3 regions of the Constrictibacter sp. MBR-5 genome follow, and region 3 is predicted to be linked to each of the others. Evidence: riboswitches for the same ligand, from Rfam matches in the RefSeq annotation. Region 3 holds a riboswitch; each other region holds the start of a gene.
The links. Region 3 has a riboswitch for thiamine pyrophosphate ahead of ABIE65_RS04515 (ABC transporter ATP-binding protein). Riboswitches for the same ligand answer to the same signal wherever they lie in the genome.
Positions count from the first base shown of each region.

Region 1 (4,410 bases), on a different contig from region 3:
GTCAGGTGGATGTAGCGCAGCCGCACGCCGGCATGGACGGTGAAATAGTCGACGCCCTGCTCGGCCTGCTCGATCAGCGTGTCGCGATAGACCTCCCAGGTCAGGTCCTCGGCGACGCCGCCGACCTTCTCCAGCGCCTGGTAGATCGGCACGGTGCCGATCGGGATCGGCGCGTTGCGGATGATCCATTCGCGGATGTTGTGGATGTTGCGGCCGGTCGACAGGTCCATGACCGTGTCGCCGCCCCAGCGGATCGACCAGACCATCTTCTCGACCTCCTCGGCCACCGACGAGGTGACGGCCGAGTTGCCGATGTTGGCGTTCACCTTCACCAGGAAGTTCCGGCCGATGATCATCGGCTCCAGTTCCGGGTGGTTGATGTTGGCCGGGATGATGGCGCGGCCGCGGGCGATCTCGTCGCGCACGAACTCGGGCGTCACATAGTCGGGAATGCTGGCGCCGAAATCCTCGCCGTCGCGGACCGCCGCCTCCTTCAGGCGCTTGCGGCCCTCGTTCTCGCGGGTCGCGACATAGATCATCTCCGGCGTGACGATGCCGGCGCGGGCATAGGCCAGCTGGCTGACCGAACGGCCGCCGATCGCGCGGCGCGGCTGCGGGACGTTCGGAAACTCGGCGACGAGGCGTTCGCCGGTGGCGTAGCCGTTGTCCTCGGGCTTCACCGAGCGGCCGGTGTAGAGTTCGGTGTCGCCGCGTGCGGCGACCCACGCCTCGCGCAGGCGCGGCAGGCCCTTGTAGATGTCGATGGCGGCGTCGGGATCGGTGAACGGCCCGGACGTGTCGTAGACCATGACGGGCGGCTCGTTGGCCGTCGGCGACAGGGCGATCTCGCGCAGCGGGACGCGGATGTCGGGGTGCCCCTCGGCGGGTACGAAAATCTTGCGCGAGCCGGATATCGGCCCGGTCGTCACCGTGAAGCGTGGCGTCTTGGCTAGGTGGTTCATTGCTAGACCTCCGGTCGAAAAAGGACGCAGAGATCCGGCGCTGGTCGGTTGGGTTGGCATTTAGGCTGACCGCGGCCCGATCGGCCGCGTCGTTCCCGTTCCCTCCGCCGGCATGACCCGGATCAGGTACAAAGGGTCACCGCGTTGCAGGGAGCAGGTCGTTCGCTCCGATGCCGGCGGTATCTCAGCCCCCTAACGGGACCCCCCTCGGACGAGAGGCAGGGTGCGTCAGCCCGCCGCAGAGGTCAAGCCCAACGGACGCAGCCGCCCTTGGCGGGCGCGGCGCGATGCCCAACTATGGGGCGTCGCAACGAGGATGCCGCGATGGACTTCAGCGAAGACCAGATCCAGCGCTATTCGCGCCATATCCTGCTGCCCGAGGTCGGCGGCGCGGGCCAGGCGAAGCTGATGGGCGCGCGCGTCCTGATCGTCGGCGCCGGCGGCCTGGGCGCGCCGATGCTGCTCTATCTCGCCGCGGCTGGCGTCGGCACGATCGGCGTCATCGACGACGACACGGTCGACCTCTCCAACCTGCAACGGCAGGTGATCCACACCACCGGCAGTGTCGGACGGCCGAAGGTCGACAGCGCCATCGAGGCGGTGGCATCCCTCAACCCGGAGGTGCGGATCGAGGCGCACCGCGGGCGGCTCAATGCCGGCAACGTCATGGACATTCTCGCCGGCTACGACCTGGTCGCCGACGGCACAGACAATTTCGCGACCCGCTTCCTGCTGAACGACGCCTGCTACCTCGCCGGCAAGACGCTGGTGTCGGCGGCATTGCTGCGCTTCGACGGCCAGCTCTCGACGTTCAAGGCGCATCTGGGCGACCCGCATCCCTGCTATCGCTGCATCTTCCGCGAGCCGCCGCCGGCGGGCATGGTGCCCTCCTGCTCCGAGGCCGGCGTGTTCGGCGCCGTCGCCGGCGCCGTCGGCACGCTCCAGGCGACCGAGGTGCTGAAGGAACTGCTGGGCATCGGCGATTCGCTGTCGGGGTCGCTGCTCATGTACGACGCGCTGTCGACGACCTTCCGCAAGGTGAAGGTGAAGCGCGACGCCGAGTGCCCGCTGTGCGGCACGCATCCCGCCATCCACGACCTGTCCGCACACGCGCCCGGCAACGCGGCCCCAGCCGACGCGGGCGTCGCCTGATGGCGACGACGCCGCCGGACAAGCTGTCGGTGATCGTCCAGTCGGGCGATTTCGACCGGGTCCACTATGCGCTGATGACCGTCGCCGCCGCGGTCGCGGTGAACATGCCCGCCACCGTGTTCTTCACCATGGGCGCCTGCCGCGCCCTGGCGAAGCCGCAGGACGGCCGGCCCGGCTGGGCCGCGATGCGCACCGCCGGCGGCGAGGAGGCGGCGGCATGGGACGCGGCGCTGGAAGCCCGCAAACTGGCGACCTTCGAGGAGCTGCTGGAAGCCTGCGTCGCCCTCGGCGCCCGCATCATGGTCTGCGAGACCGGCCTCGCCGCCATGGACATGGAATCAAGCGACCTGCGCGACGACGTACCGGCCGAGATCACCGGCCTCGTCAGCTTCCTGAAGGACTCGTCGGCGACGGGAACGACACTCTTCGTCTGATCCGCCGGCACCGAACCGAGCGCGGATACGCGCCCGCATGGATCGGCTGCGACAAAGCGGGCACTATCGCCGTGCGACAGCTCGGAGGAGGTCGGCATGAGCAGATCCGGTCGCGCCGCGCGCAGCGGTGTGCGGGTGCTGGCAATGACGATGGCGACAACCGTGGCGATGGTCCTGTTCGGCGGGATCGCCACCGCCGACCCTGACCGTACGTTCACCCTTCTCGATCAGGCTGGCGTCTTTTGGAACGACGATCTTGAGCGATGGTTCGAAGAAGTCGTCGCAGAGAGCACCAAAGGCGCGGTCTCGTTGCGTGTCCTCGACGAACGCACGGTTCCCGGGGAAGCGGTCGTATCGGGGACGCGGAGCGGTCGCTACCCGCTGGCGACGGTCTTCGCCCGGACCAGCGGTCTTCCGCTGGTCGATATCGCCGCCCTTCCCGGCGTTCTCGACAGTGTCGGGGCCTACGGGAAGGCCTTCGACAGCGGCCTGGAGCAGGCGTTCCGGGACGTGCTGGATTCCCGCGGCCTCGTCTTTCTGGCCACCGGTGCCTATTCGGGCCTGGTGCTCGTGACCACGCAGAGTCTGGACAGCCTGGGGGCGCTCGCAGGACGCAGGATCGGTTCGCGAATGCCCGACCTCTCCAGCGCACTCACGGCGATCGGGGCCGTGCCCGTACCGATTACCCACTCCCCTTCCGCTACCAGCGCGGCCATGAACAGCGGTGATCTCGACGCAGCGCTTATCAATCCATGGACCGTTGCAGCTCTATCCAAAGAGGTCTTCACCGATGCTTCAGTCTATGAATGGCCCTTCGGCAAGCTGCGGCCGTGGCTGGCATTCGCCGACGAACGCGCCTGGGCCGGCCTGGAGAGCGACGCCCGGAACGGTCTCGCGACGGCCTTTGAGCAATTGCAGGGCCGATTAATCGAGGAAGCCCACGCAAACGAGGTCGGTGCGCTCGAGGCGCTGCGCGAGCGTGGAATCGCGTGGCGCGGGTTCTCGCGGCAGGGCCTGAAAGCCGCGCAGACCACGGGCCAGCCGTTCAAGGCGACTTGGCAGGACTGGGTCGACCGAGCGGTCGCCGGTGGCGTGGCGAAAGACCGTGCCGAGGACCTTCTGCGCCGGATGCGCGAGATCGGCGTCGCCTATTCCGGGCCGAGCTGTCCCGATAACCAGACCGACTGCAGCGGCGAATGCCGGATCCAATGCTGACGTGCCGTCACGGCCACAGATAGCGAAGCCGCACGAGACGGAGAAGGCCATGTTCCCGTCCGACCCCTGGAAGGCCGTCGTCTTCCTTCTGCTCATCCTGCCGGGCTTCGTGGCGCTCGGACTGATCCAACTCTGGAGCGACCTGCGATTCGATGAGTTCTTGTACACCATGCTCGCCCTCTCGCTGTCGCTTCTGATCTTCGTCGTCTCGCTCGGACTGCTCGGCCTGTTGCTGTTGTTCTTGCCTCGACGGGAGCGGCGAACGTCGCCCGCGGACATGCCATGGCGGGCGGCGTTCGACCGTCGGCGGAGCGGATCTGCCGATCCGGACCTGTCCTCGCTACCTATCGTCTCGGATGCGGGCCGGTTCTGGTACCTGTTCACGCCGATCGTCCTCGTCGCCACGGTCGGCGCCGCGGTTTCGGGCTGGCTCCTCTACCGCAACGAGGTGCTGATGGCGGCACCGCAATATGTCTTCCGGTCGCTCGGGATGAACTACGGCCTGGAGGCGATGGCGACGCCGTCGGAGCTGCTGTTCCGCTACTACCGCAACGCTTCGACCGCCAAGGGATTCGTCGCAGATGCGCGCCCGGCGCATCTGCGCGGCGACAGGATGTGGGTGAGGGTCTTCCTGCGCGACCAGCTGG
Region 1 covers NZ_JBEPTK010000006.1:280,181-284,590, forward strand. Annotated here, with positions in the region: gene thiC (phosphomethylpyrimidine synthase ThiC) at 1-962, opposite strand, end outside; TPP riboswitch at 1,044-1,180, opposite strand; gene ABIE65_RS15285 (HesA/MoeB/ThiF family protein) at 1,287-2,114, shown strand; gene ABIE65_RS15290 (hypothetical protein) at 2,114-2,548, shown strand; gene ABIE65_RS15295 (TRAP transporter substrate-binding protein) at 2,645-3,763, shown strand; gene ABIE65_RS15300 (hypothetical protein) at 3,813-4,410, shown strand, end outside.
Region 1: it holds a riboswitch for thiamine pyrophosphate, as region 3 does, so the genes downstream of both, thiC (phosphomethylpyrimidine synthase ThiC) here and ABIE65_RS04515 (ABC transporter ATP-binding protein) in region 3, are expected to answer to the same signal.

Region 2 (4,410 bases), on a different contig from region 3:
GGCCTGCTGGCTGCTGCGTCCACCGTCGCGCCCGCCTTCGCGCAGGACAAGTGGCATCCCTCCAAATGGGGCGCCGACGACGAGATCGGCGCGGCCAACCTGCTGACGCCGGCAAAGGTGCTTGAGGCGGCGAAGCTGGTGAAGACCGGCAAGGCCTATCCGCTCGGCATCGTCGTGGGCCGCGACACGCCGGCCTTTCCGCCGCGCTCGCTGGCGGTCACGGTGCTGTCACCGAACCAATATCAGGGCTCGACCCTGGCAGAGAACAAGATGAGCTACAACGACGACATGATCACGGGCTGGCTCGGCGTCGGCACGCAGATCGACGGCCTCGGCCACCTCGGCATCGACAACACCTACTACAACGGCAACCAGGCGAAGGATTTCGTCAAGGTCACGGGCCTGGAGAAGCTCGGCATCGACAAGATCCCGCCGATCGTGACGCGCGGCGTCCTGATCGACATGGCCAAGCACAAGGGCGTCGAGGCGATGAAGGAGGGCGATGCGATCACCGCCGACGACGTGAAGGCGGCGATGCAGGCCCAGAAGGTGACGGTCGGCAAGGGCGACGTGGTGGTCTTCCACACCGGCTGGCTGTCGATGCTGGCGCAGGACCCGAAGCGCTTCGGCGCCGGCGAGCCCGGCATCGACGCCGGTGCCGCCACCTATCTCGCCTCGCTGGAGCCGGTAGCCGTCGGTGCCGACACATGGGGCATCGAGGCGGTGCCCTTCGCGGGCAGCCGCATCTGGGAGGGCCACCAGATCCTGCTCGCCAAGAACGGCATCTACATCCTGGAGACGCTCGACACCCGCGCGCTCATCAAGGACGGCGTCACGGAGTTCCTCTTCGTTCTGGGGCAGCCGCGCTACAAGGGCGCAGTCCAGGCGATCATCAACCCGGTCGCGATCAACTGATCCAACGGTCTCACGCGCGCGGTCGCCATGGGGCGGCCCGCGCTGTATTCTGCGCGCCTTCTCCCGGACACGAAGGCCCGCGATGCACGGCGCATCCTATCCGCGAAACAGCTTCCCCGATATTCTCCTCGACGAACTGCGTGCGCTGATCGGCGATCGCGTGACGACGAACGCGGCCGTGCGGGAGCGGCACGGCAAGGACGAGTCGTTCCACGCCGCGCACGCCCCGGATGCGGTGGCGTTCGCGCGGAGCACCGAAGAGGTGCGCCAGATCGTGGTCGCCTGCCGGGCACACGGCGTGCCGATCGTTCCCTACGGGACGGGGACCTCGCTCGAAGGGCATGTGGCGGCCCTGCATGGCGGCGTCTGCATCGACCTGTCGCAGATGGACGCCATCCTGCGCGTCAGCCCCGAGGACCTCGACGCGACGGTACAGGCGGGCGTCACGCGCAAGCGGCTCAACGAGCATCTGCGCGACACCGGCCTGTTCTTTCCGATCGATCCCGGGGCGGATGCCAGCATCGGCGGCATGGCGGCGACGCGCGCCTCCGGCACGAACGCCGTGCGCTACGGCACGATGCGCGAGAACGTGCTCGGCCTGACCGCCGTCATGGCCGACGGCAGCGTCATCCGCACGGGCGGCCGGGCGCGGAAGTCCTCCGCCGGTTACGACCTCACTCGGCTGCTCGTCGGTTCCGAGGGCACGCTCGGCATCATCACCGAGGTGACGCTGAAGCTCTACGGCATCCCGGAGGCGATCTCGTCCGGCGTCTGTCCGTTTCCCGACATGGCGGCTGCGGTCGACACGGTCATCCAGATCGCCCAGTCCGGCATTCCCGTGGCGCGCATGGAGCTGATCGACGAGCGCCAGATGGCGGCGTGCAACGCCTACTCGAAGCTCGACTACGACGTCGCGCCGACGATTTTCTTCGAATTCCACGGCACGCCGCGCGGCGTGGAGGAACAGGCGGAGATGGTCAAGGCGCTCGCCGCGGACAACGGTGCGCCGGGCTTCCGCTGGTCGGCCTCCCCCGAGGAACGCAATCGTCTTTGGCAGGCCCGGCACGACGCCTTCTACGCCGCGATCGCCTTGCGGCCGGGCGCGCAGGGCTGGCCGACCGACGTCTGCGTGCCGATCTCGCGGCTGGCCGAGTGCATCCTGGAGACGCAGGCAGACACCCGAGACGCACCCTTCCCGGTGCCGCTGGTCGGGCATGTCGGCGACGGCAACTTCCACCTCGTCTACGTCATCGACCCGAACGATCCGGAGGAACTGCGCGTCGCCGGCGAGATCAACGATCGCCTCGTGCGCCGGGCGCTCGCCATGGGCGGGACCTGTACCGGCGAGCACGGCGTTGGTTACGGCAAGATCGGCTATCTGGAAGCCGAGCACGGCAGCGAGGCGATGGAGGTGATGCGGACGATAAAGCGCGCGCTCGACCCTGAGGGACTGCTCAATCCGGGGAAGGTCGTGGGGCCGGTTTGACGGTCGCGTCCGCGTCGCGGCCGGTACGGCTTCTGCTCGCCGCCGGCCTGTTCGTCCTGAGTGCCTGTGCGGGCCGGCCCCCGTCGGGGGCCGCGCAGGCCGAGCCGGAGTGGCCGCCGATCTCCTATCCTGCCTCCATGCGCGAGCGGATCGCGGAGATCGCCGAGCGCGAATGGCGCGACTTCGGCGGCACCGAGATCGACTTCAGCACGGGGACCGCGCAGGAGATATTCACCGGCCTGCTCGAAACCGATCGGCGCATCTTCCCCAACGTCCTCGCCTACTGGAACGCGGTGCGCGGCCGCTGGGCGGGCTATATCCGCGAGGAGAAGTCGCGCTATCAGGCCGGTGAGCCGGCCTGGACCGCGGAAGCCTGGTCGGCCGTCTTCGTCTCATACGTCATGCGCACCGCCGGCATCGACCGTGACGATTTCCCGTGGGACGCCGGGCATCGCAACTATATCGACGCGCTGATCGAGCGGCAGGCGCGCTACGGTGTCGCGGCGGTGTTCCAGCCCTACGACCTGGAGCAGTATGCGCCACGGCGCGGCGACCTGATCTGCGCCGACCGCTCGCGGCCCGTCGAGGCACGGATCACGACGGTTGCCGATCGTGCCGACGAGATGGGCAGTTCGCGCGGCATGCACTGCGACATCGTGACGGTCGTCGAGGCCGGCCGGGTCGGCGCGATCGGCGGCAACGTCGCCGACTCGGTGTCGCGGTCCTGGTTTCCGACGGACGGATACGGCCGGCTGCTGCGGGGATCGCCGACGGCGGAGAACGCGGAACGCACGTTCTTCACGGTCATCCAACTGAACGTGCCCGATCCGGCGGTGGCATCCGCGGCGCGCGCCCCCTCCGGCTGAGCCCCCGGACGACGACATCCCGAAAGGCTCCTGCCCCGAAAGCCCCTTGCAAGGTGCCACGGCGGGTCCGAAATTCTATGACAGTTTGCGACCGGGGTGCTGGCCAAGGGATCCACGGCCGGCTGAGAACATACCCGTCGAACTTGACCTGGGTAATGCCAGCGCAGGGAGAGCGCCATGACGTGTTTGACCCACAAGCCGCCCACGGACTGCCCGCGCGTCGCCATCGTCGGCGCCGGGGTGATCGGCCTGGGCGTCGGCTGGCGGCTGGCGCAGGCCGGCTGCAGCGTCGACATCTACGACAAGGGAGCGGCCGGCCGGGGCGCCACCTGGGCGGCGGCGGGCATGCTCGCTGCCGGTGCCGAGGTCGAGCCGGGCGAGGAGAAGCTGTTCGCGCTGAACCGGCGCAGCCAGCTGATGTGGCCCGACTTCGCCGCCGAGGTCGAGGATGGCGCCGGCATCCCGATCGGCTATCGCGCCGAGGGAACGCTCGTCGTCGCGACCAACCGCGACGAGCTGCGCCAGCTGCAGTTCACCTTTGACGTCCAGCGCCGCTTCGGGGTCGAGAGCCGACAGGTCAGCGCCGTCGAGGCGCGCACCATGGAGCCCTATCTGCGCGGCAGCGTCGCGGGCGGGATCTTCTGTCCGGAGGATCATCAGGTCGACAACCGGCCGCTGGTCGAGGCGCTGGCGAAGCTCGCTGCCGGTGCCGGCGTGCGGGTGCACGAGCACATGCCCGTGCGCAGCATCGTCATCGAGGGCGGCCGGGCCGTCGGGCTCGACCTCGGCGAGGCGTTCCAGCCGGCGGATGTCGTGCTGCTCGCCGCCGGCCCCTGGTCGCGCGAGATCGGCGGCCTGCCGCCGGAGATCCTGCCGCCCGTGCGGCCGATCAAGGGACAGATGCTGGCGCTGCAGATGGATCCGGCGGAGCCGCTGGTCCGGCACGTGCTGTGGGCACCGAAGATCTACCTGGTGCCGCGCAACGACGGCCGGCTGATCGTCGGCGCCACCGTGGAGGAGCGCGGCTTCGACACCAACATGACGGCCGGCGGCCTCCTCGCGCTGCTCGAGGCCGCCTGGCGGGCCGTGCCGGGCATCGAGGAGCTTCCGGTCGTCGAGATGTGGGCGGGCTTCCGGCCGGGC
Region 2 covers NZ_JBEPTK010000003.1:191,661-196,070, reverse strand. Annotated here, with positions in the region: gene ABIE65_RS07915 (cyclase family protein) at 1-915, shown strand, start outside; gene ABIE65_RS07910 (FAD-binding oxidoreductase) at 998-2,401, shown strand; gene ABIE65_RS07905 (DUF2272 domain-containing protein) at 2,398-3,267, shown strand; TPP riboswitch at 3,350-3,455, shown strand; gene thiO (glycine oxidase ThiO) at 3,445-4,410, shown strand, end outside.
Region 2: it holds a riboswitch for thiamine pyrophosphate, as region 3 does, so the genes downstream of both, thiO (glycine oxidase ThiO) here and ABIE65_RS04515 (ABC transporter ATP-binding protein) in region 3, are expected to answer to the same signal.

Region 3 (4,410 bases):
GCGCCACCTCGACCGAGAAGCCCTCCTGTCCCGTCGCGGTTTCGATCAGCAGCGCCGAGCGCGGCAGCTCCGGCTGGGGCGGGTTCGCGCAGGCGAGCGCACCCGTCGCGGAAGCAAACGCGAGCATCGCGGCCAGCCCCATCGTTCGCAGAAAGTCGCGTCCCGGCATGTCACTCCGTCCACCCTGGCCCGTCCATTCCGGCGGGAGCCGGATCTTAGCGGCGGGGGCGCGTGGCGCAAGGCACCGGGGCGGGCGCACCGGACATCCTGCCGCGGCCACCGCGCGCGGCGACCGGCGCCGGGGTCGCCTTTGCGCGGAGCCGAACGGCGGCTAGTCTCCGGCACTCGACCCGCGTCAGCCGCCCACCGGCTGAAGCAGACACACCGAAGCCAAGCGTTCCGGCGGCGACGATCGTGCGATCGCCGCACAATTCACGGGAGGAGAGGACCACCGATGCGACCGAACAAGATCAAGCAGATGTGGCGCGACGGCAAATACGTGACGCTGGGGTGGCTCTCCGTTTCGCACGGGTTCACGGCCGAGGTCATGGCGCGCCAGGGTTTCGACGCGCTCTGCGTCGACCTGCAGCACGGGACCTCGGAGATGAACGACGTCCTGCCGATGCTGCAGGCGATCTCCCAGACGGACACGGCCCCGGTCGTGCGCGTCGCCTGGAACGACCCGGCGCCGATCATGCGGGCATTGGACCTCGGCGCCTATGGCATCATCGTGCCGCTGGTGAACACGGCGGAAGAGGCGGCGATGGCGGTCGCGGCTTGCCGTTACCCGCCCGTCGGCATGCGGTCCTCCGGCCCGATCCGTGCCGCCCATTATGGCGGCGCCGACTACGGCACCAAGGCCAACGACGAGATCGTCGTGATGGCCATGATCGAGACCAAGGAGGGCATCGAGAACCTGGAGGCCATCTGCGCCACGCCCGGGCTCGACGCCGTGTATATCGGGCCGGCCGACCTGTCCTTCGCCCTGGGCCTCGCCCCGCGCGCCGACAATCCCGATCCGCTCCACCTCGAGACCTGCGACAGGATCCTCGCCGCCGCGCACAAGCACGGCATCAAGGCCGCCATGCACTGCGCGAGCGGCGAGTTCGCCGCCGCCGCCGTGAAGCGCGGCTTCGACATGGTCATGCTGACCTCCGATGTCGCCTGCATGATCGCCGGCGCGCGGCAGCAACTCGACACGCTGAAGAAGGGAACGGGCTGAGCGAGGCGGCGACGGCCGGTGGGAGAGTCGTCTTCTACCCGTCGGCCTTGACCGGCCCTGCTTCGACGCACACGTTCCGAACGTCACTCGGGGGAGCCGGCGGTGCCGGCTGAGAGGTCCATGTCGGACGACCCCTGGAACCTGATCCGGCTCGCACCGGTGTAGGGAGCAGTGCGATTTCCAGCAGACCGCCCGGCGGCGAGGCCGCCTTCTCCGTCACCGTGCGCGCCCGGCGCATGGCGTTCGGCGACATGCTGCTGTTCGAGAACCTGGACGTGACGCTCGCCGCCGGCGGCTGGACGGTGCTGCTGGGACCGAGCGGCGTCGGCAAGACGACGCTGCTGCGCATGGTCGCCGGGCTCGTCGCGCACGGGCCGGACGTGGCGGTCGCCTGCGACGACGGCCGGCCGCTGGCCGGCCGGATGGCCTGGATGGGCCAGCAGGACCTGCTGCTGCCGTGGCTGTCGGTGCTCGACAACGTGTTGCTGGGAAGCCGGCTGCGTGGGCAGGCCCCTCCCCGCGACCGGGCGGTCGAACTGCTGTCCGTCGTCGGCCTCGGCGGGAACCTGGGAGACCGCCCCGCATCGCTGTCCGGCGGCATGCGCCAGCGCGCGGCGCTGGTGCGCACGCTGATCGAGGACCGGCCGGTCGTGCTGATGGACGAGCCCTTCTCCGCCGTCGACGTGGTGACGCGGCACGAGCTTCAGACGCTGGCCGGGCGGCTGCTGGCCGGCCGCACCGTGCTGCTGGTGACGCACGATCCGCTGGAGGCGTTGCGCCTCGGCCATCGGATCCTGGTGCTGTCGGGGCGGCCGGCGACGCTGCAGGAAGCGCCGGTGCCGCCCGGGCAGGCCCCCCGCGACGTGGCCGACCCACGCCTGCTCGCCGAACAGGCGGAGCTGCTCGGCCTGCTCGGTGCAGCGCGCGAGGCGGCATGACCGTTCCGGGACCGCTGCGTCCGCTGGTGATCCTGGCCGGCCTGCTGGCCGCCTGGCAGGCATTGGTCACGGTGACGGGGGTGCAGTTCTTCATCCTGCCGCCGCCGCTCTCGGTCGGGCGCGCGCTGTTCCAGCGCTGGGACCTGATCCTGCCGCACGCCGGCACGACCCTGGCCGAGATCCTGCTGGGCCTCGTGTTCGGGCTGGCGCTGGGCGTCGGGACGGCGCTGACGATGGCCTATTTCCGACCCGCCCGGCGCTGGCTGCTGCCGGTGCTGGTGGTCAGCCAGGCGATCCCGGTATTCGCCATCGCGCCGCTGCTGGTGCTGTGGCTGGGCTACGGCATCCAGTCGAAGGTCGCGATGGCGGCGATGATCATCTACTTCCCGGTCACCGCCGCCTTCTTCGACGGGCTGCGCCGGACGGAGCCGGGCTGGCTCGATCTCGCCCAGGTCATGAACGGCGGACGGTGGGCGGTGCTGCGCCACATCCGCATTCCGGCCGCCCTGCCCGCCCTCGCCTCCGGCATGCGGGTCGCCACGGCGGTGGCGCCGATCGGCGCCGTGGTCGGCGAGTGGGTCGGCTCGCGCGGCGGGCTCGGCTACCTGATGCTGCACGCCAACGCGCGCATGCAGGTCGACCTGATGTTCGCCGCGCTCTTCGTCCTCGCCGCCATGGCGGTGACGCTGTATTTCACCGTGGACATGCTGCTGCGGCGGCTGATTCCGTGGCAACCCGACGCGCTTCCCGCCGACGAGAGGATCTGAATACATGATTCAGCCGGGCCGCCTCGCCCTCGCCGCCCTCGCCCTCGCCGCCCTGGCGCTCGGGCCGATGTCCGCAACGCCCGCCGCTGCGCAGGGGCCGGAGCGGCTGTCGGTGATCCTCGACTGGTTCATCAACCCGGACCACGGGCCGCTGATCGTGGCGGCCGAGCGCGGCTACTTCAAGGAGGCCGGGCTGGAGGTGACGTTCGACGAGCCGGCCGACCCGAACGACCCGCCGAAGCTGGTGGCCGCCGGCAAGTACGACCTGGGCGTCTCGTACCAGCCGCAGCTGCACCTGCAGGTGGCGCAGGGCCTGCCGCTGATGCGGGTGGGCACGCTGGTGGCGACGCCGCTGAACACCGTGATCGTGCTCCGCGACGGACCGATCAAGTCGATCGCCGACCTGAAGGGCAAGAAGGTCGGCTACTCGGTCGGCGGCCTGGAGGAGGCGATGCTGGGCGGCGTGCTGAAGACGCACGGCCTGACCCTGAAGGACGTCACCCTGGTCAACGTGAACTGGTCGCTGTCGCCGTCGCTGGCGGCGGGCCAGGTCGACGCGGTGATCGGCGGCTACCGGAACTTCGAGATGAACCAGATGGACATCGCCGGCCATCCCGGCCGGGCCTTCTTCGTCGAGGAGGAGGGTATCCCGCCTTACGACGAATTAATCCTGATCGCAAACAAGACCAAGGTCGACCGTCCGGCGTACCGCGCCTTCGTCGACGCACTCGAGCGGGGGGTCCAGTATCTGATCAATCATCCGGACGAGAGCTGGCGACTTTTCATCCGGAATCGCGGCCAGTTGGACGACGAATTGAACCGGCGCGCTTGGAAAGACACGATTCCGCGCTTCGCCCTCCGCCCGGCGGCGCTCGACCAGCGGCGCTATGACCGGTTTGCGGCCTTCCTGAAGGAGCGCGGGCTGATCGAGACGGTGCCGGCGGTGGAGACTTACGCGGTACAGCTGCCTTAGACCTGCGTCCTTGCCCCGGGCGCCCTGGTCTCCCATCATCCCTGCGTCGTTGATCCGGGAGACCTCGTGCGCGCCGCACTGACCGCCGTCCTCCTCGTCCTGCTGCTGCCGGCGGCCGCGTCGGCACAGGATTCAGCCGCGCCGGAGGCGGAACGCCACCAGTCCGAAACCGCAGCGGCGCCTGCCGCGGACGCCCGGACGGTGCATGCGATCGCCATGCACGGCGAGCCGAAATATCCGCCGGATTTCCCGCACTTCGACTATGTGAACCCGGACGCGCCGAAGGGCGGTACCCTGCGGCTCGCCGCCGAGGGTGCCTACGACAGCTTCAACGCGAACATCCCCAAGGGGTCGCCTGCCGCGATCAGCGGAGTCTACGAGACGCTGCTGGTGTCCAGCGCCGACGAGGCGTTCACTGAATACGGCCTGCTGGCCGAGAGCGTCACCATGCCGGAGGACCGATCCTGGGTGGAATTCACCCTGCGACCGGAGGCGCGCTGGCATGACGGC
Region 3 covers NZ_JBEPTK010000002.1:106,712-111,121, reverse strand. Annotated here, with positions in the region: gene ABIE65_RS04525 (DUF192 domain-containing protein) at 1-169, opposite strand, end outside; gene ABIE65_RS04520 (HpcH/HpaI aldolase family protein) at 455-1,222, shown strand; TPP riboswitch at 1,302-1,408, shown strand; gene ABIE65_RS04515 (ABC transporter ATP-binding protein) at 1,459-2,160, shown strand; gene ABIE65_RS04510 (ABC transporter permease) at 2,157-2,927, shown strand; gene ABIE65_RS04505 (ABC transporter substrate-binding protein) at 2,932-3,900, shown strand; gene ABIE65_RS04500 (extracellular solute-binding protein) at 3,967-4,410, shown strand, end outside.